DNA from 2 places in the Micromonospora sp. NPDC049836 genome. Region 2 is predicted to be linked to the other one. Evidence: riboswitches for the same ligand, from Rfam matches in the RefSeq annotation. Region 2 holds a riboswitch; the other holds the start of a gene.
What was found. Region 2 has a riboswitch for S-adenosylmethionine ahead of ACIBPB_RS14930 (aminotransferase class V-fold PLP-dependent enzyme). Riboswitches for the same ligand answer to the same signal wherever they lie in the genome.

Region 1 (9,718 bases), on a different contig from region 2:
CGTCCCGCCAGGTGTTGACCGCGCACTGCCCGCGCCGATTGTTCCCCACGGCGACGGCGGTCCCGTCGGCCCGGACGCCCACCGAATGCCAGTCGCCGCAGGCCAACCCGACCACCTCCCGCCACCGGCTCACGTCACACGCGCCCTCGTGCCGCCGTCCCACGGCCAGCACGGTGCCGTCACCCGCCAGCCCCAGGGTGCGGCGCCAGCCCGCGGCGACCACTGTTATGTCCCGCCAGGACGCGACGTCACACTGCCCGTCACCGTTCCAGCCCGTCGCCAGCACGCGGCCGTCCGCGCGCAGGCCGACGCTGTGCGAACGCCCGGTGTTCGGCGCCGTGTGCACGTTTCCCGCCGCCACGGCGACCACCTGCGCCCAGTCCCCGACCCGGCACTCACCCGAGGTGCCGGCGCCGGCCGCGACCACGGTGCCGTCGGCGCGCAGCCCCACCGAGTGGCGGCGCCCGGCGGCGATGACCGGACCACTCATGGGCACAGCATGCCGGATCACCTGCCCTGGGCGGACCCGACCCCGCCCCGTCCGGCCACGCTGACGAGGCGCCGCCGCATGATCGTCGAGATGCGCGCACCGGCGAGGACGCGCCCGCCCCGATCGCACGCCGCGGGCGGCGATCAGTCGGCGGCCGGGCTGGTCCGGGAGGCGTCGCGGGAGATCATCGCGGCCGAGAGACCCGTCGAACAGCACCGGCACACCCGCCTCGCCGGACCTGTGAGTCCAGTTCCGGGCCCGGAGTCGATCGCGATCAGCTCGGAACTTCTGGGTCGAGATCGCCCCCAAGCGCAGCTTGATACCCTCCCGGTGACGGGTGTCGAGGGCTGAGCGGCTCCGACTATCAGTGATCAAGTGGACTATTCGGTCCGGGAGAGGCTAGCCTGCGCAGGTACCCGGTCGCGGGGTGGCACGCCCGGCCGCAGCCCCGCTCAGCCGGCGGCTCGGCCGCTGCTGGATTCGCGTACCCGGACCCCTCACCACCAGGATCTACAGGAAGGCGCGGCTGATGGAAACCGATCAGGATCGTGTCATCGCATCCGCCCGAGCTGTCCTTCCGGCCACCGAGCGCCGGCGCACGGACATGACCAGCCACGGCTTCACGTTCGTCGCCGATGAACCGCACAACGGCGCACTCGGCGACGGCCCGACGCCGACGGAGTACCTGTTGATGGCGCTCGCGTCGTGCACGGCCCAGACGCTGCGGCAGTACGTCGACTACAAGTACGACACTGCCGGTGACATCACCGTCGAGATCGAATACCACGAGCCCGTGCGGGAAGGCGCGGAGCGGTACCTCAAGCGCACGATCACCCTGAGCGAGGACCCTGACCCCGACGACCTGAAGGTGATGCATGAGATCGCCGAGAAGTCCCCGGTGACCCTGCTGATCCAGTTCGCCTGGAGCGTACGGACCGAGTTCGTCGGCCCGGCTTGATCAGCTATCCAGGCCCGGCCAGCGCGCCGGAAGGTGACGTGTGACCGAGACCAGGATGAGCGGCCGGACGATCTGGAAGCGCAATCTGGCGCCCCCGCTGCGAGCCTTTCTGCGGACCGAGTCCGGCAGCGCCGGCGTGCTCGTGACCGCCATCGTCGCCGCACTGCTCTGGGCCAACATCGACCTCAACTCCTACGAAGCCCTGTGGCGCACCCCACTGTCCCTACGCCTCGGGCACCTCGAACTCTCCCGCGACCTGCACACCTGGATCAACAGCGGCTTGATGACGCTGTTCTTCCTGGTCGTCGGCCTCGAGACGCGGCGCGAGTTCGACCTGGGTGACCTCCGCGACCGGCGACGATTCGTGCTGCCCGCCGTGGCCGGCGTGATCGGCATGCTGATCCCGGTGCTGGTCTTCCTGGCGATCAACCACGGTGGGCCGGGCGCGCATGGCTGGGGCGTGGCCATGTCGACCGACACCGCTCTGGCGTTGGGCCTGCTGGCACTGCTCGGTCGCGGCGTGCCCGACCAGATCCGGATCTTTCTGCTCACCGTGTTCGTGGTCGACGACCTGATCGCACTCATCGTCATCGCCCTCGTCTACAGCGACGACATCAGAATGACGCCCATCGTGGTGGCCGTCGCGGCGTTCGCGGTCATGCTGGCCCTCCGCGCGGCCGGCGTGAGACGCGGCGCGGCGTACGCGCCGGTCGCCGTCGTGATGTGGGGCGCGCTTCTGGTCAGCGGAGTCGACCCGGTGGTGGCCGGACTGGCCATCGGGCTGACCGCGTTCGCCTACTCTCCGGGCCGCGCCGAGCTCGAGCAGGTCAGCGGACTGTTCCGGTCGTTCCGTGAGCAGCCGACGCCCACGCTCGCGCGGACGGCGTCGATCGGCCTCGCGAACACGCTGTCGCCCAACGACCGCCTTCAGCGCATCTACCATCCCTGGTCCAGCTACCTCATCGTGCCGCTGTTCGGCCTGGCCAACGCCGGCATCAGCATCGACGGTCCGTTCCTGGCCCAGGCGTTCACCTCACCTCTGACCTGGGGCGTACTGCTCGCGTATGTCGTCGGCAAGCCGCTCGCCGTGATCGGCACCTCGGCCGGGCTCACCTGGGTCTCAGGCGGTCGCATCCGTCCGGCCGTGGGCTGGGCGGGCGTGCTCGGAAGCGGCACGATCGCCGGCGTCAGCTTCACCGTGTCGCTGCTGATCGCCGGCCTGGCCTTCACCGGCGACCACCTGGCCGAGGTCAAGGTCGGGGTGCTCAGCGCCGCGATCGTGTCCTCGGTGCTGACCTGGACCGCGTTCCGGGTCACCCACATGTTGCCCAAGGACACGCGCGTCCGGGCGCTGTTCGGCGACATGACGGAGCTGACCGACCTCATCCCCGACGTTGACGAGCAGCGGGACCACGTCCGCGGCCCGGCCGACGCGTCGGTGACGCTGGTGCAGTACGGCGACTTCCAGTGCCCGTACTGCGGGAGGGCCGAGCCGGCCGTCCGGCAGCTGCTGGGCCACGCCGACCTGCGTTTCGTGTGGCGCCACCTGCCGCTGCCGGACGTGCACCCGCACGCCCAGCTCGCCGCGGAGGCCGCCGAAGCGGCGGCCGCCCAGGGCAAGTTCTGGCAGATGCACGACCTGCTGCTCGACCACCAGGACAAGCTGAACCTCACCGATCTGCTCGGATACGCCGCCGACCTCGGCCTGGATCAGAAGCGCTTCCACGACGAGCTCACGAGCCACGCCCACGCCGCTCGCATCGACCGCGACATCGACTCGGCCGACCACAGCGCAGTGTCCGGCACCCCGACCTTCTTCATCAACGGCCGCCGCCACCACGGCGCCTACGACATCGCGACCCTGACCGCCGCCATTCGTACGGCCCGCGCCCGGGCCCGCCTCGGCCGCGCTGGCCTGGCGACCGGTGACCAGGCGCGTCCCGTCGACGTGACGGCACGCCGGTAGGCCGTCAGGTCTCGCCGTGCGACCTCTTGCCGGGACGGGACGGGACCGGAGCGTCACGAGGATCCGGGACCTCGTCGAGGCGTGCGCGGAAGCGCCGGCGTGTTGGCGCGTTCGGCGGACCGGCCGAGGTCACCGGCCTTCGGCGAGCCGGGCCCGTAGGCGGGTCCGGCAGGCCGGCCATTCCGAGGCGAGGATGGAGTACATCGCGGAGTCCCGGAGCAGGCCCTCCTCACCCGGCGCCCAGGACCGCGACCAGCAGCGCAGTACGCCCTCGAACTGCGCTCCCACCCCCTCGATCGCCGCGCGGGAGCGCGCGTTGCGCGCGTCGGTCTTGAGGTCGACGCGGGCCACCCGCCACTGCTCGAACGCGTGGGCGAACAGCAGGAACTTGGCCTCGGTGTTCAGCCCGCTGCCCTGGGCCGAAGCGGCCAGCCAGGTGAAACCGACCTCGACCGCGCACAACTCGTCGCGGTCCGGCCACAGCCGCGGATCCCAGTAGGCGGTCGCCCCGACGGCGCGTCCGGACGCCTTGGCCACCTGCGCGTACGGCAGCAAACTCCCGGCGGCGGCCCGGGCCAGCTGCGCATCGATGTAGTCGCTCACCTCGCCCGCGGTGGGTACCCAGGTGAAGCGGTACGAGGTCCGGTTCTCCTCGGCTGCTCTGGCCAGGTCCGCGGCGTGCCGGTGCTCCAGTGGCTCCAGCCGGACACGTTCACCGTCGAGCAGCGGCGCGGTCAGTCTCGTGGGGAATGGCAGGGGAGTGCTCCGTCCGCGACTTGCCGGGCACACCCTGTGCCGGGCCGGGTCCTCACCCGGAGCACCCCACCCGCGTAGGAGGGTTGCCGGCCAGCAAGCCGGGGCTTCGCGCTGGCACTCATGACCTGGCGTCACGGTAGCGACGGTGTTGGGGCCGACGCAATCCACATTTCGACGCCTGACAGGTGCGCGAGCGCCGTTGCCGGCCGGTCGGGTTCGGACACCGGGCCGTGACCCCGGCGAGGTCCGCGCCTTCCTCGACCGGGCCGTCGCGAACCTGCCCGCCGCGCGGCGCCTGGCCCGGGTGGTCGGTCGCTGGTGGCTCGTCCTGGTGCAGACCGGAGGTCTTGCGGAGCAGTTCGTATACAACATACGCTCCCCGAATCGCCCACTCGAGGAGCTCCCAATGACGAACCTCAGTGACCCGAGCCTGCGAAGGCTCTCCCCATTACGGGCAGCTGTGGCGGCGCTCGCCGTCGCCTGCACCGTCGTAGCGTGCTCGCCGGTGTCGAACGACGAGGGCGGCGCCAAGTCCGGTGAGGACCAGGCGGCAGGACAGGACAACTTCGGTACGCCGGCCGACCCGGCCGCCGTGAAGAAGGGCGGCAAGCTGGTGATCGCCCTCTCCGCGGAGCCCGACGCGCTGGACCCGACGCTGTCGCGCAGCCTCTACTCGCGCTACGTCTTCCAGGCCATCTGCCAGAAGCTCTACGACGTCAACGAGCAGGCCCAGGTCGTACCGCAACTGGCCACCGCCCTGCCGAGCACCAGCAGTGACGGCAGGACGGTCACCATCCCGCTGCGCCAGGGCGCGCGGTTCGCGGACGGGACCCCGTTCGACTCCGCCGCGGTCAAGGCCACCCTGCAACGGCACCTGACCAACGCCCGCTCCGCGCGCAAGAGCGAACTCGGTCCCATCGAGACCGTCGACGCGCCCGACGCCAACACCGTCGTGATCCACCTGAAGCAGCCGTTCGCGCCGCTGGTCGGGGCGCTGGCGGACCGGGCCGGCATGATCATGAGCCCGAAGGCGCTGCAGAGCCTCGGCGACAACTTCGCCAACGCGCCGGTCTGCGTCGGCCCGTTCAAGTTCGCCAAGCGGGTGCCGCAGAACTCCATCGACGTGGTCCGCGACCCGAACTTCTACGACGCCAGCAAGGTCAACTTCGACGCCATCTCCTGGCACATCCTCAGCGACGCGAGCATCCGGGCGGCCAACCTGCGCTCCGGCGACGCGCAGGTCGCCGACAGCATCTCCACCCAGGACTACGCCGCGTTGCGCGGCGACTCCTCGCTCACCGTGCTCCAGTCCCAGTCGCTGGGCTACCAGGGGCTCACCTTCAACATCGGCAACGTCGACGGCGTCGGCACCGCGCCGAAGCCGATCAACCGGCCGATCGCGCAGAACGCCAAGGTCCGGCAGGCCTTCGAGTACGCCCTCGACCGCAAGGCACTGGTCCAGGCCGTCTTCAACGGACTCTTCGCCCCCGCCTGCTCACCGATCTCGCCGGCCAGCCCGTTCTCGTCCGAGCAGGCGCAGACGTGCGTTCCGCACGATCCCGCCAAGGCCAAGCAGTTGCTGTCCGAGGCCGGCGTGCAGACGCCGTACCCGGTGGCGATGCTCATCTCGAACACGCCCGACTCGCTGCGCCTCGCGCAGGCGTTGCAGGCCATGGTCAAGGACGGCGGGTTCGACCTGAAGATCAACCCGGTGGAGTACTCCTCGCTCCTCGACGAGCAGGACCGCGGCAACTTCGAGCTGCTGCAACTGGGCTGGAGCGGGCGGATCGACCCGGACGCCAACATCACCAACTTCGTCGGCACCGGCGGCAGCCAGAACGTCTCCGGCTACAGCAACCCGCAGCTCGACACCGCGCTCACCCAGGCCCGGCAGTCCAACGACATCGAGGAGCGCAAGAAGCTCTACGGGCAGGCGGTGGCGATCCTCCAGCAGGACGACGCGCTGATCTACCTCTACCGGCAGCGGAACCTGACCGCCGTCTCGCAGAAGATCCAAGGCTTGCAGGTCTTCCCCGACGGCGTGATCCGGGCGGCCTTCGCCGGGTTCACCAAGTAGGTCATGTCGTGGCTCGCTATCTGCTCACCCGTGCCTGGCACTCGGCGTTGACGCTGCTGCTGTCGACGGTCGTGGTGTTCCTCGGGGTGCGGGCGCTGCCCGGGGACCCGGCCCTCGCCCTCGCCGGCGAGGACCGGTCCCCGGAGGCGCTGGAGGCCATCCGGCACCACTACGGGCTCGACCAGCCGCTGCCGATCCAGTTCGGGCAGTACGTGGCGCGCGTCGTGCAGGGCGACTTCGGGGTGTCGATCCGGACCGGGATACCGGTCTCCTCGATGCTCGGCACCGCCCTGCCCGTCACCGTCGAACTGTCCCTGCTGGCGATCGTCCTCGCCGCCGCGCTCGGCGTCGGGGCCGGGGTGCTCGCGGCGGTCCGCCGCGGGCGTCCCGCCGAGTGGCTGGCCAACGGGCTGGCCCTGATCGGCCTGTCGGTGCCGCACTTCTGGCTCGGACTGCTGGCGATCCTCTACCTCTCCGTGGCGGCCGGGCTCTTCCCGGCCTCCGGCTTCGTGCCCCTGCTCCAGGACCCGGTGGACAACCTGCACCACATCGTCCTGCCGGCCGTCATTCTCGGCACCGGCCTCGCCGCCATCATCATGCGGCAGACCCGGTCGGCGATGCTGGAGGCGCTCTCCTCCGACCACGTCCGGACGGCGAAGGCGAAGGGTCTGCGGCCCCGGGCCGTCATCACCCGGCACGCCCTGCGCAACAGCCTCATCGTGGTGGTGACGATCGTCGGCCTGCAACTCGGTGGCCTGATCTCCGGCGCCGTCGTCACCGAGCAGATCTTCGGGCTGCCCGGCTTCGGCAAGATGACCATCGACGCGGTGTTCCAGCGGGACTACCCGGTGATCCAGGCGGTCGTCCTGCTCACCGCCACCGCGTACATCGTGATCAATTTCCTGGTGGACCTGCTGTACTCGGTCATCGATCCGCGCATCCGGGTGACGGGGGAGCCGGCATGACCGTCCTCAGCGTACCGATGGCGGACGCGGCTCCCGCCGGCATCAGCCGGCGGGCCCGGGTCCTGCGGCGACTGCGCCGCAACCCGCTCGCCGTGGTGAGCTTCGTGGTGCTCGCGCTCGCGGCCGTCGTCGCCCTGCTCTCGCCGTGGATCGCGCCGCACGAGGTCCAGCAGACCGATTTCGCCCACACGTTCTCCCCGCCGGGCACCCCCGGGCACTTGCTGGGCACCGACGACCTGGGCCGGGACGTACTGTCCCGGATCATGCTGGGCGCACGCGCCTCGCTGCAGGTGGCGCTCCTGGCGGTGGCCACCTCCCTGGTCATCGGGGTGCCGCTCGGCCTGGCCGCCGGCTACTTCCGGTCCTGGGATGCGGTGATCTCGCGCTTCACCGACCTGCTGCTCGCCTTCCCGTTCCTGATCATGGCGGTGGGGTTGGCGGCCATCCGCGGCGCCAGCCTCACCAACGCGGCCGTGGCCGTCGGGATCGCCCAGATCCCCGGCGTGATCCGGGTGGTCCGCTCGGACACCCTGCGGCTCAAGTCGCTCGACTTCGTCGCCGCGGCCGTGGTGGACGGGGCCAGCGACCTGTGGGTGCTCGCCCGGCACATCCTGCCGAACGCGACGTCGGTGATCCTGGTGCAGGCCACCGTGGCGATCCCGGCCGCGATCCTGGGCGAGGCGGTGCTGTCCTTCCTCGGCCTCGGCATCCAGCCCCCCGCGCCCAGCCTGGGCACCATGCTGGCCACCGCCCAGCAGTTCGCCGCCCGGGCGCCCTGGGCCGCGGTCCTGCCCGGCGTCGTCATCATGGGCCTGGCGCTGGCGTTCAACGTCTTCGGCGACGCCCTTCGGGACGCCCTCGACCCGAAGGGAGACCGGCGATGACCACGGTCGAACGGGCGGCCGCCTCCGCCGCCGCGGTCGGTTCGCCCGTCCTGGCGGTACGCGACCTGTCGGTCTCGTTCCGCACCGAGAGCGGGACGATCTCGGCGGTGGACCGGGTCAGCCTGGACCTCGCCTCCGGCGAGATCGTCGGGATGGTGGGCGAGTCCGGCTGCGGCAAGAGCGTCACGGCGATGAGCATCGCCGGCCTGCTGCCGGACAGCGCGCGGGTCACCGGCTCCGTCCGGCTGGAGGGCGCCGAGCTGGTCGGCGCCCGGGAGTCGGTGCTGCGCCGGGTGCGCGGCAAGGAGATCGCGTACATCTTCCAGGAGCCGATGACCTCGCTGAACCCGGTGCTCACCGTGGGCCGGCAGATCGGGGAGGTGCTGCAGGTCCACGAGCGGATGTCCAAAAAGGCGGCCCGGGCCCGCGCCGTCGAGCTGCTGTCGCTCGTCGGCATCCCGTCCGCCGCGACCCGCGTCGACAACTACCCGCACCAGCTCTCCGGCGGCATGCGCCAGCGCGTGATGATCGCGATGGCGGTGGCCTGCGGCCCGAAGGTGCTGGTCGCCGACGAACCCACCACCGCCCTGGACGTCACGGTCCAGGCCGGCATCCTGCAGGTGCTGCGGGACCTGCGGGACCGGCTCGGCACCACCATCCTGGTGATCACCCACGACCTCGGCGTGATTGCCGACATCGCCGACCGGGTCGTCGTCATGTACGCCGGGCGGGTGGTGGAACGGGCACCGGTCGTCGACCTGTTCGCCCAGCCCCGGCACCGGTACACCGCCGGGCTGCTGGCGGCCTCGCCGACGCCGGGCAAGCACGCCGGCACCGAGCGGCTGCAGGAGATCCCCGGCCTGGTGCCGGTGCTGTCCGCCCAGCCCGACGCCTGCACCTTCGCGGATCGCTGCCCCGCCGCCGACGAGCGGTGCCGGCAGGCCGCGCCCCCGCTCGACGCGGTCGGCACCGCGGTGACCGACCACCTCGCGGCCTGCTGGCATCCGTGCCCGGCGCCGCGGACGCAGCCCCAGGAGGCGACCGGATGACGCCGCAACCGAACGCCCTCGAACTTGAGGACCTGGTGATGCACTTCGGGCCGGTACGGGCCGTGGACGGGGTGTCCCTCACCATCCCCAAGGGCCGGGTCACCGCGCTGGTGGGGGAGAGCGGCTCCGGCAAGTCGACCGTGGGCCGCTGCGTGGTACGGCTGGAGAAGCCCACCGCCGGCGCGGTCCGCATCGCCGGCACCGACGTCACCGGGCTGACCCGGCGGCAGCTGCGCCGGCACCGCAACGACGTGTCGATCGTCTTCCAGGACCCCGCCGGCTCGCTGGACCCGCGGATGCTGGTCGGCGAGATCGTCGCCGAGCCGCTGCGGCTCTCCGGTAAGCGGATCACCCGCCGCGACCGGGCGGCCCGGGTCACCGAGGAACTCGGCCGGGTGGGGCTGCGGGCCGAGGTCGCCCGCCGGTATCCGCACGAACTCTCCGGCGGGCAACGCCAGCGGGTCAGCATCGCCCGCGCGCTGATCTCCGAGCCGAAGCTGCTCATCGCCGACGAGCCGACCAGCGCGCTCGACGTGTCGGTGCAGGCCTCCGTGCTCAACCTCCTCGCCGACC
Region 2 (9,718 bases):
GCCGCCCGCCCCCAGCGCGCCCGCCCTCCGAGCGCCCTCGGTGGGCCCGCCGAGACGAAGCTCTCAGGCACCCGGTCGCCGAGGGGCCCGGGTGGCGGGGAGAATTGCGCACGCAGGGAGGGAGCACCCGGGTGGACGAGCTGACGGCGGAGTTCCAGGCGGAACGGGCACACCTGCTGGCGGTCGCGCAGCGGATGCTGGGCAGCCGGAGCGAGGCCGAGGACGCGGTGCAGGAGACCTGGCTGCGCTACGCCGCCGCGCTGGGCGACCCGGCCGCCCGGGCGGCGATCCGCGACCTGCGCGGCTGGCTGACCACCACCTGTTCCCGGATCTGCCTGGACGTGCTCCGCTCAGCCCGGGTCCGCCGCGAGGCGTACCCCGGCCAGTGGCTGCCGGAGCCGACGGTGCGCGAGCTGCCGACGGCCGACGGGTACGCGCCCGATCCCGCCGAGCGAGCGGTCCGGGCCGACCAGCTCGGCACCGCGCTGCTGGTGGTGCTGGAGCGGCTGACCCCGGAGCAGCGGGTCGCGTTCGTGCTCCACGACGTCTTCACCGTGCCGTTCGCCGACGTCGCCGAGGTGCTCGGCACCACACCGACCGCCGCCCGGCAGCTCGCCTCCCGAGGGCGCCGCGCGGTCACCGCCCCCGACGTCCCCCGGCACACCGCCGATCTGGCCGAGCAGCAGAAGGTGCTGACCGCCTTCGTCGCCGCCGTGGAGTCCGGCGAGCTGGACCGGCTGGTCGAGGTGCTCGCCCCGGACGTGGTGGTGATCGGCGACAGCGGCGGGCACTTCCCGGCCGCCCGCCGGCCGGTGGTCGGCGCCGAGCTCGCCGGCCGGTTCATCCTCGGCCTGTTCGGTCAGGCGGCCCGGTTCGGCGACTCGCTCTCCGCCCGGCCGGTGCTGGTCGACGGCGGGCTGGGCTGGCAGGCCGAGCTGGTCTACCGGGACGGCCGGCCGATGCGCATGATCACCTCGTTCGCCGTCCACGAGGGGCGGATCACCGGCCTGTTCAACCAGCTCAACCCGGAGAAGGTGCGCCATCTGCCCGCGGTCGACCCGGGCTCGCACTGGCCGCCGCGCTGGTGAGGCCGGCTCAGACCACCACGGCCAGCCATTTGCGGTACGACGTGGCGAACGGTTCGCTGCCGTCGCCGAGCGCGCCGAACAGCCAGCGGGCCGCCGCCTCGGCCTCGGCCACCACGTCGTCGGGGTAGCTCCAGCGCCGGCGGTGCTCGGCGAACTCGTCCTCGTCGCGCAGCTCGACCAGGCCGCTCTCCCGGCGGCGCACCACGTCCAGATCGAGGTCGACCAGGTGGACGGTGTCCTCGCCGGCCCACCGGGCCGGGGTGGTGATGTCGCAGTAGACCTCGCTGGTCCGGGGCGGCGGGTTGAACATGCCGGTCCACCAGCTGTGCCGGGGCACCAGCAGGACGAACGGGATCCGCTCGACCGAGGGGCGGCCGTGGTAGACCGACTCGGTGCCGGCCGGCACGCCGAGCCACACGCCGAGGTCGTCCTCGGCGAGGCGGCGGGCCGGGTAGTCGCGGTGCGCGCTGCCGTCGTACTTGCGGTAGATCACGCGGACCACATCGCTCGGCATGACAGGCACCCTAACCGATTCCGGCCACGCGACGCGATCGTCGGGTAACCGGACGCGACCCGACCGTGACCACGCCACGCGGGGCAGCGGCGGGGGCCGTGTCGGGCCCGGCGGGTACCGTCGCACGGTGACCCCGACCCGCATCGCCACCGGTTCCGCCGTGCCCAGGAAGCGTCGGGGCGACCGGCCCAGTGGCGCCGAGTTGCTGGCCGCGGCGGTCGGTGCGGTGCCCGGTGGGGCGGCCCGGCCGGGCCAGCAGCAGATGGCCGAGGCGATCGAGCGGAGCATCGCCTCCGGCGAGCACCTGCTGGTCCAGGCGGGCACCGGCACCGGCAAATCCCTGGCGTACCTGGCCCCGGCGCTGACCGTGGACGGGCCGGTGGTGGTCTCCACCGCCACCCTGGCCCTGCAGTCCCAGCTGGTCGAGCACGACCTGCCCCGCCTCGCCGACGCGGTCGAGCCGCTGCTGCGCCGCCGGCCCACCTTCGCGGTGCTCAAGGGGCGGCACCACTATCTCTGCCTGGCCCGGCTGGACAGCTCGGTGGAGGACGAGCCGGAGGACGGCCTCTTCGACGCGCCCCGCCCCGGCGGCACGAAGTGGCTCGGCGAGGCGGGCCGGCTGGGCAAGCAGATCCAGCGGGTCCGGGACTGGGCGGAGAAGACCGCCACCGGCGACCGGGACGAACTGGACCCGGGGGTGGACGACCAGCTGTGGCGGACCGTCTCGATGCCGGCCCGGGAATGCGTGGGCGCCACCCGGTGCCCGTTCGGGCAGGAGTGCTTCGCCGAGGCGTCCCGGGCCCGGGCCCGCGAGGCGGACATCGTGGTCACCAACCACAGCCTGCTCGCCGTCGACATGCTCGCCGGCCGGCACATCGTGCCGCCGCACAAGCTGCTCGTCGTCGACGAGGCGCACGAGCTGGCCGACCGGGTCTCCTCGGCCGCCCAGGCCGAACTGGTCCCCGAGCTGATCGACCGGTCCACCCGCCGGGCCCGCCCGCTGCTCCGCCCCGAGCTGGCCGAGCGGCTCACCGAGGCCGGCGACGCGCTCGCCGTGGGCCTGGCCGAGGCGTCACCCGGGCGGCTCACCGCCGGCCTGCCGCCCGCCCTACGCGAGGCGTGCACGCTGCTCGACGCGGCCACCCGGGCCGCACTGGAGGCGATCGGCGACGTCAAGGCCGACGATCCCGACCCGGTGCGCAAGCAACAGGCCAAGGCGGTGCTGGACGAGCTCTCCAGCACCGCCCAGCGGCTGCTGGAGGAGGCCGACCACGACGTGGCCTGGGTGGAGAAGCCGGAGAACGGCAGCCGCCGGGCGCTGGTGGTCGCGCCGCTCTCGGTCGCCGGCACCCTCGCCACCCACCTCTACGACGAGCGGACCGTGGTGGCCACCTCGGCCACCCTGGCGCTGGGTGGCCGCTTCGACACCGTGGCCCGGGCCCTGGGCCTGGACGCGCCGCCGCCCGCCCCGCCGTCCCCGGCGGCCGCCGCGCTGGCCACCGCCGCCGCAGCCGGCCGGGACACCGCCGCCGCGGCCGGCCGGGGCACCGCCGCACCGGTGGCGAGCGCCGAGGGCAGCCGGGCGGCCACCGGCACCGTGCCGGCCACCGAGGGGCCGGGATGGAGTTCGCTGGACGTCGGCTCGCCGTTCGACTACGCCCGGCAGGGCATCCTGTACGTCGCCGCGCACCTGCCCCGGCCGAGCGTCTCCGGGCTGCCGCAGGCGGCCGGCGAGGAGCTGCTCGCGCTGGTCGGGGCGCTCGGTGGGCGTACCCTCGGGCTCTTCTCCTCACGCCGGGCCGCGCAGCAGGCGGCGGAGCTGCTGCGGGCACGCACCGACCTGCCGGTGCTGCTCCAGGGCGAGGAGGCGCTGCCGCTGCTGGTCCGCCGGTTCCGCGAGGAGCGCGAGAGCTGCCTGTTCGGGGTGATGTCGCTCTGGCAGGGGGTGGACGTCCCCGGCGACGCGTGCCAGCTCGTGGTGATCGACCGGCTGCCCTTCCCCCGTCCCGACGAGCCCTTGGCGGCGGCCCGCGCGGCGGCCGTGGACGCGAGCGGCGGCTCCGGCTTCGCGGCGGTCAGCGTGCCGATCGCGGCGGTCCGGCTGGCCCAGGGGGTGGGCCGGCTGATCCGGGCCACCGCCGACCGGGGCGTGGTGGCGGTGCTCGACTCGCGGCTGGAGACGGCCCGCGGCTACGGCCCGTTCCTGCGCCGCTCGCTGCCTCCGTTCTGGTACACCACCCGCCCCGAGGTGGCCCGGGGCGCGCTGGAACGCCTCAGCAAGAGCTGACCGGCGCCACCGGCCGGGTGCCACACCGGCGAGGCGGCGCATCCCGTCGCCTGCGCGCGAGCCGAAGCCCCGAAATGCCGCAACCCGTGCCCTCCGCGCGAGCCGAAGCCCCGAAATGCCGCAACCCGTGGCACCCGCCCCGGCCGGGCCCGGCCCACCGGGATGGGCGGGTCAGGGGGCCTTGGCGGCGACCACCACCGCGTCCGGCGGGGTGTCCGGCACGGTACGCGCGGCGAGCCGGCGGACGGCGGTGTTCAGCACGGCGATCAGCGGCACCGCGACCAGCGCACCGGCGATCCCGGCGAGCACCACCCCGGCGGCGATCCCGATGATCACGGCGAGCGGGTGGATGGCCACCGCCCGGCCCATGATCAACGGTTGGAGCACGTGCCCCTCGACCTGCTGCACGCCGATCACCGCGCCCAGAATGATCAGCGCGGTCACCGGGCCGCTGTCGACCAGCGCCACCAGCACGGCCACCACCCCGGACAGGGTCGCCCCGACGATCGGGATGAACGCCCCGAGGAAGACCAGCGCGGCCAGCGGGAACGCGAACGGGATGTCGAACACGACCAGGAAGACGCCGATACCGACGGCGTCGATGAAGGCGACCAGCACGGTGGCCCGGACGTACGCGCCGAGGGTGGCCCAGGACGCCCGGCCGGCGTCGTCGACCTTCCACCGGGCCGCCACCGGCAGCAGCCGGACCAGGAAGCGCCAGATCTTGTTGCCGTCCCGGAGGAAGAAGAAGGTCGCGAAGAGCACCAGGATGGTGCCGGTGAGCACCTCCGCCAGGGTGGCCGCCGTGTTGAGCGCGCCGTTGGTGAACGTCTTGGTGTTCTCGTCCACCCACTTCTGCGCCTCGTCGATGTAGTTGTTGAGCTGGCCGTCGGAGAGGTGCAGCGGGCCGGTCTTGAGCCAGTCCTGGATCTGCCGGACGCCCTCCGAGGTCTTGTCGCTCAACTCCGGCACACCCTGGATGAACTCGTTCACCACCAGGGTCAGCGTGCCGACCACCGCGGCCAGGCCGCCGACCAGCACCACGCCGGTGGCCAGCGACCGGGGGAAGCGGGCCCGGAGCAGCCAGCCGACCGCCGGAGCGAGCAGCGCCGAGAGGAGCAGGGCCACCGCCAGCGGGATGATCACGATGCGGATGGTGCCGATGATCTTCAGCAGCGCCCAGGTGACGATGCCGATCACGATGAGCCGCCAGCACCAGGCCGCGGCGATCCGCAGCGCGTGCGGCACCTCGGTGTCGTCCCGGCTGGCCGTCGTGGCGGGCAGGACCCCGGGCGGCTCCGCACCGACCACGGTCGCGCCGGCGGGCGCCACCGGGCCCGGCGAGGCGGGCGAGGCCAGGCCGGACTCCTCCGACTCCCCCGGCGTACCGTCGGGGTCGGCCCGGTTGGCCCGCACCGACTCCCGGCCGGACTCGTAAGCCCGGCGCAGCCGTCGGCGCATCGCCTCGAAGCGGCTCAAGCGCACCTCCCGCAAACTTGCCCCGCCCACGTCACAGGGGGGACAGGATACGTCCCTCCGCCCCACCCTAGGGCGACTGCGCCACACATTGCCCCCGCGCCGGTCCGCTCAACCACCGCACGACCGGCCACGGCGTACGCGGTAGCGTCTTCGCGTGACCGAGGACCAGACTCTCGACTCCGGCCTGCCGATCCGCCTGCTGCACGACCGCGTGCTGGTGCGCACCGAGAACGGGGAGGGTGAGCGCCGCTCCAGCGCCGGCATCGTGATCCCGGCCACCGCGGCGGTGGGCAAGCGGCTGGCCTGGGCCACCGCCGTAGGGGTGGGCCCCAACGTACGGGCCGTCGTCGCCGGTGACCGGGTGCTCTTCGACCCCGACGACGACCGCTCCGAGGTCGAACTGCACGGCCGGGCGTACGTGCTGCTGCGCGAACGGGACGTGCACGCCGTCGCCGCCGAGCGGGTGGAGCGGGAGTCGACCGGCTCGACCGGCCTCTACCTCTAGGCCCCTGCCCCGGGGTGCCGTTTGCTCCGCCGCCCGGCGGGAAGCCCAGGCACCTCAGCGCCCTGGGGAGGGGACCATGCCGGTAGTCGTGAAGAAGATACTGAGCTGGGGATTCGTCGCGTTCCTGATCTACTTCATGGCGTTCCGGCCGGACGGGGCCGCCCAGCTGTTCAAGGGGATCGGGGCCGCCCTGGTCGCCATCTTCCAGGGCTTCGGCGACTTCCTCACCGGCCTGATGAGCTGACCCCGGTCCCGGGCGCGGGCTGGGCGGTCAGCCGCCCGGGGACCAGGGCGCGGCCGGGCGCGGGCCGTACCAGCCGGCCGGGCCGTGACCGACCGGGGGCGGCGGCGGGGCCAGCACCACCGGGATCGGCACCACCGGCTCGTCCGGCGCCTCCACCGCCCGCTGCGACCCGTCCGGGAAGCGCAGGTGGTAGCGGTGCCCGTCCCACACCCCCAGCGGCGCCTGCGGGTCGCGGCCCACGAAGAACGACCGGTACGCCCCGATCGCGTCCAGCAGCTCCCGCTCCTCCCGCGCTGTCCGGTCCCGCTCGGCCGGCTTGCGGTCCAGCCCCCGGCGCATCCCGTCGCGCAGCAGCGCCAGCCGGGTGGCGGCGAACTGGTATCCGCGCATCGCCTTCACCCCGCCGTCGCCGGCCACCCGCCGGGCCCAGGTCCGGGCCGCGTGCCGCCGGCCGAGGCTGCCCAGGGCGGCCACCTCGGGCGGGGTGAGCCAGCCGGCCCGGACGTAGTCCGGCAGGGTCCGCTCGGTGAGCCGCCCCTCCCAGGCCCGCAGCCAGATGGCCAGGCCGACCATGCCGAAGAAGATCGGCACCATCACGCCGATGTAGCCGTACAGGACGATCACCGGCTGCCCGGTGGCCACGGCCAGCGAGGGCAGCAGGTTCCAGGTGCCGTGCAGCATCATCGCCAGCAGCAGGCCGGCGATCGGGGCGAGCAGCCGGACCCGCCGGTCGGCGCTGCGGGCGGCGACGCCCAGCCCCACCCCGGTCATCGAGGTGAACAGCGGGTGGGCGAAGCCGAAGAGCAGGATCCGGACGATGAAGATGGCGATGACCTGCTGCGCGCCGGTGGCCGGCCCGTACTCCTCGACGCCGGTGCGGTAGCCGTAGCCGCCCAGGTAGAGGATGTTCTCCACCATGGCGAAGCCGACCGCGGAGAGCCCGCAGTAGACCAGCCCGTCGGTGATCCCGGAGAACTCCCGCCGCCGGAAGATCAACAGCAGGATCGGCCCGGCCGCCTTCGTCAACTCCTCGATGAACGGGGCCACCAGCACGGCGGTCAGCGCGCTGGGCAGCCCCCAGTTCTGGAACAGCTTCGCGCCGGTCTCGTTGACCAGCAGCGAGATCGCGGTCGAGACGAACGCGCCCCAGGCGAAGCAGAAGATCAGATACTTCAGCGGCTCCGGCTCGTACCGGTCCAGCCAGAGGAAACAGGAGACCAGCACCGGCACCGGCAGGATGGCCGCGATCACGCCGACCAGCAGGGCCTCGGCGCCCAGGCTCTCACCCAGGGTGAAGACCATGAACACGGCGCCGGCGGCGATCAGCAGCACCACGCCGGCGAGCGCCAGGAACCGCCGCCAGCCCACCCGGCGCAGGGGCATCCGGGGGGTCGCCGGCCCCGGCGGAGGGGCGGCGGGCGCGGTCGGCGGCGGCGGAAGGGCTCCGCCGGGCGGGGTGTCGGGCATGCCGTCAGCGTAGTTCCCCGGGCCCCTCTGGTCCGGCCGCATCGCGGCCGCTATGCTGCCGGGCAGGTCACGAGCGCCAGCGTCAAGCCCCGGCTTGCTGGCCGGCAACCCTCGTCGAGTTCGCGGTGGGGTGCCCCGGGTGATGACCGGGCCCAGCCCGAACGGCGTGCTGGGCAAGCGCGGACCCCGTCCCGGTGCCATCCCCCGGGGTCCCCTGGACCCGGGAGGTTCGGCCGATGACCGTCACCCTCGTACCCTCGCTGCCCACCCTGGCGCCGCCGACCCGGCCGGACCCGCTCGGCGTGCTCGGCGTACCGGGGGAAATCAACCTGGACCACGCGGCCAGCGCACCCTGCGCGCGGGCCGCGGCCGACGCGGTGGCCGAGCTGCTGCCCTGGTACGCCAGCGTGCACCGGGGCGCCGGGGCGCTGTCCCGGCGCTGCACGCTGGCCTACGAGCGGGCCCGGCAGACGGTCGGCGACTTCCTCGGCGCCCGCCCCGACGATCACGTGATCTTCACCCGGCACACCACCGACGCGATCAACCTGCTGGCCCGGGCGCTGCCCGCCGGCACCACCGTGGTCACCTTCGCCGCCGAGCACCACGCCAACCTGCTGCCCTGGCCGCGCGGCTCGGTACGGCTGCCGGTGCCGGAGAGCCCCGGCGGGGCGGTACGCGCCCTCGACGCGGCCCTCGGCGAGCTGTCCCGGGACGCCCGGCCGGGGCTGCCGGTGCTGGTCGCGGTGACCGGCGCGAGCAACGTGACCGGGGAGCGCTGGCCGGTGGCCGAGCTGGCCCGGGTGGCCCGGCGGCACGGCGCCCGGATCCTGGTGGACGCCGCCCAACTCGCCCCGCACGCCCCGGTCGACCTGGCCGCGCTGGACGTGGACTATCTGGCGCTCTCCGGGCACAAGCTGTACGCCCCGTTCGGGGCGGGCGTGCTCGTCGGCCGAAGCGACTGGCTGGACGCGGCCCCGCCGTACCTGGCCGGGGGCGGGGCCACCAGCCACGTCGGCGCGGGCACCCACGAGGTGCGCTGGGCCACCGGCCCGGCCCGGCACGAGGCGGGCACCCCGAACCTGCTCGGCGCGGTGGCCCTCGCGGCGGTCTGCGCCGCGCTCGCCGAGGCCGACCGGGACGCGCTGCACGCCCGGGAGCAGGCCCTGCTGGCCCGGCTGCGGGACGGCATCGCCGCCCTGCCGCACGTGCTGGAGCTGCGCACCTTCGCGCCGGACGCGCCCCGGGTGGGCATCGTCAGCTTCGTGGTCGCCGGCCGGGACTCCGCCGAGGTGGCCGCCCACCTGGCGACCGCGCACCGGATCGGGGTACGCGACGGCCTGTTCTGCGCCCACCCGCTGGCCCGCCGGCTGCTGACCGAGGCGGCCGCCCGCGCCGGCCGGACCGACCTGCCGCCCACCGCGCTGCGCGCCAGCCTCGGCCTCGGCACCACCCGCGCCGACGTGGACGCCCTGCTCACCGCCCTGGCCACGCTGGCCTGACCGGTCCCGGGAGGGGTGGGGTCAGCCGACCGGTGGGGCGGTGGGGGGTTTCGGGGCAGGGCTCTGCTCGGTGATCTCGCCGCTGCGCTGCTCCTTGTCGCCGAACGCCTGCCGGACCAGCCGGTTCGCCTCCTCCTGGTCGATGCCGGAGGCCACCAGCAGGTCGCTGGCCGTGGTGCGCACCTGGGCGATCACCACGCTGCCGGAGAACCCCACCCCCTCGGCGTACGCCCGGCCGGCCTCGCTGACCCCGCGGAGCGAGCGCTCCCGGGCCTGCTCGGGCTCCTCCCCGACGGCGAACTCGTGCCGCAGCAGGCGGACCGACTCGGCCAGGTGGGCGATGGCGTCGACCATCGGCTCGGGGATCGGCTCCTCGTCCTCGATGATGGTGACCGAGCGGCGGATCAGGGTGCCGCTGTTGCGCATCGCCCGGTCGATCGGGTCGGCCGCCTCCGCGTAGTGGGTCAGCTCGTTGCGCCGGTGCCAGCGGGCCGGAGAGATGGTGATGGTCTCCTTGGCTCCCTCGATCGCCTCGGAGAGCGCGGCCAGCTCCTCCTTGTTCTCCCGCAACCGGTGCAGCGCCTGCTGGGCGGCGCGCCGGTCCCGTCTTCGCAGCGCCTCGGCGCAGCTGTCGA

Region 1: another riboswitch for S-adenosylmethionine. It lies ahead of ACIBPB_RS12400 (GNAT family N-acetyltransferase); the one in region 2 lies ahead of ACIBPB_RS14930 (aminotransferase class V-fold PLP-dependent enzyme).

What each region holds. Positions count from the first base shown of each region.
Region 1 is NZ_JBITLH010000004.1:155,511-165,228, forward strand. It holds gene ACIBPB_RS12380 (RCC1 domain-containing protein) at 1-490, opposite strand, end outside; gene ACIBPB_RS12385 (hypothetical protein) at 569-841, shown strand; gene ACIBPB_RS12390 (OsmC family protein) at 1,020-1,448, shown strand; gene nhaA (Na+/H+ antiporter NhaA) at 1,489-3,414, shown strand; gene ACIBPB_RS12400 (GNAT family N-acetyltransferase) at 3,544-4,203, opposite strand; SAM riboswitch class IV at 4,182-4,296, opposite strand; gene ACIBPB_RS12405 (ABC transporter substrate-binding protein) at 4,676-6,247, shown strand; gene ACIBPB_RS12410 (ABC transporter permease) at 6,256-7,212, shown strand; gene ACIBPB_RS12415 (ABC transporter permease) at 7,209-8,096, shown strand; gene ACIBPB_RS12420 (ABC transporter ATP-binding protein) at 8,093-9,145, shown strand; gene ACIBPB_RS12425 (ABC transporter ATP-binding protein) at 9,142-9,718, shown strand, end outside.
Region 2 is NZ_JBITLH010000005.1:72,700-82,417, reverse strand. It holds gene sigJ (RNA polymerase sigma factor SigJ) at 132-1,088, shown strand; gene ACIBPB_RS14965 (DUF402 domain-containing protein) at 1,096-1,602, opposite strand; partial or broken gene ACIBPB_RS14960 (ATP-dependent DNA helicase) at 1,730-3,070, shown strand; partial or broken gene ACIBPB_RS14955 (ATP-dependent DNA helicase) at 3,203-3,889, shown strand; gene ACIBPB_RS14950 (AI-2E family transporter) at 4,061-5,368, opposite strand; gene ACIBPB_RS14945 (GroES family chaperonin) at 5,523-5,873, shown strand; gene ACIBPB_RS14940 (hypothetical protein) at 5,950-6,117, shown strand; gene ACIBPB_RS14935 (PrsW family intramembrane metalloprotease) at 6,145-7,626, opposite strand; SAM riboswitch class IV at 7,650-7,770, shown strand; gene ACIBPB_RS14930 (aminotransferase class V-fold PLP-dependent enzyme) at 7,821-9,083, shown strand; gene ACIBPB_RS14925 (aromatic acid exporter family protein) at 9,105-9,718, opposite strand, start outside.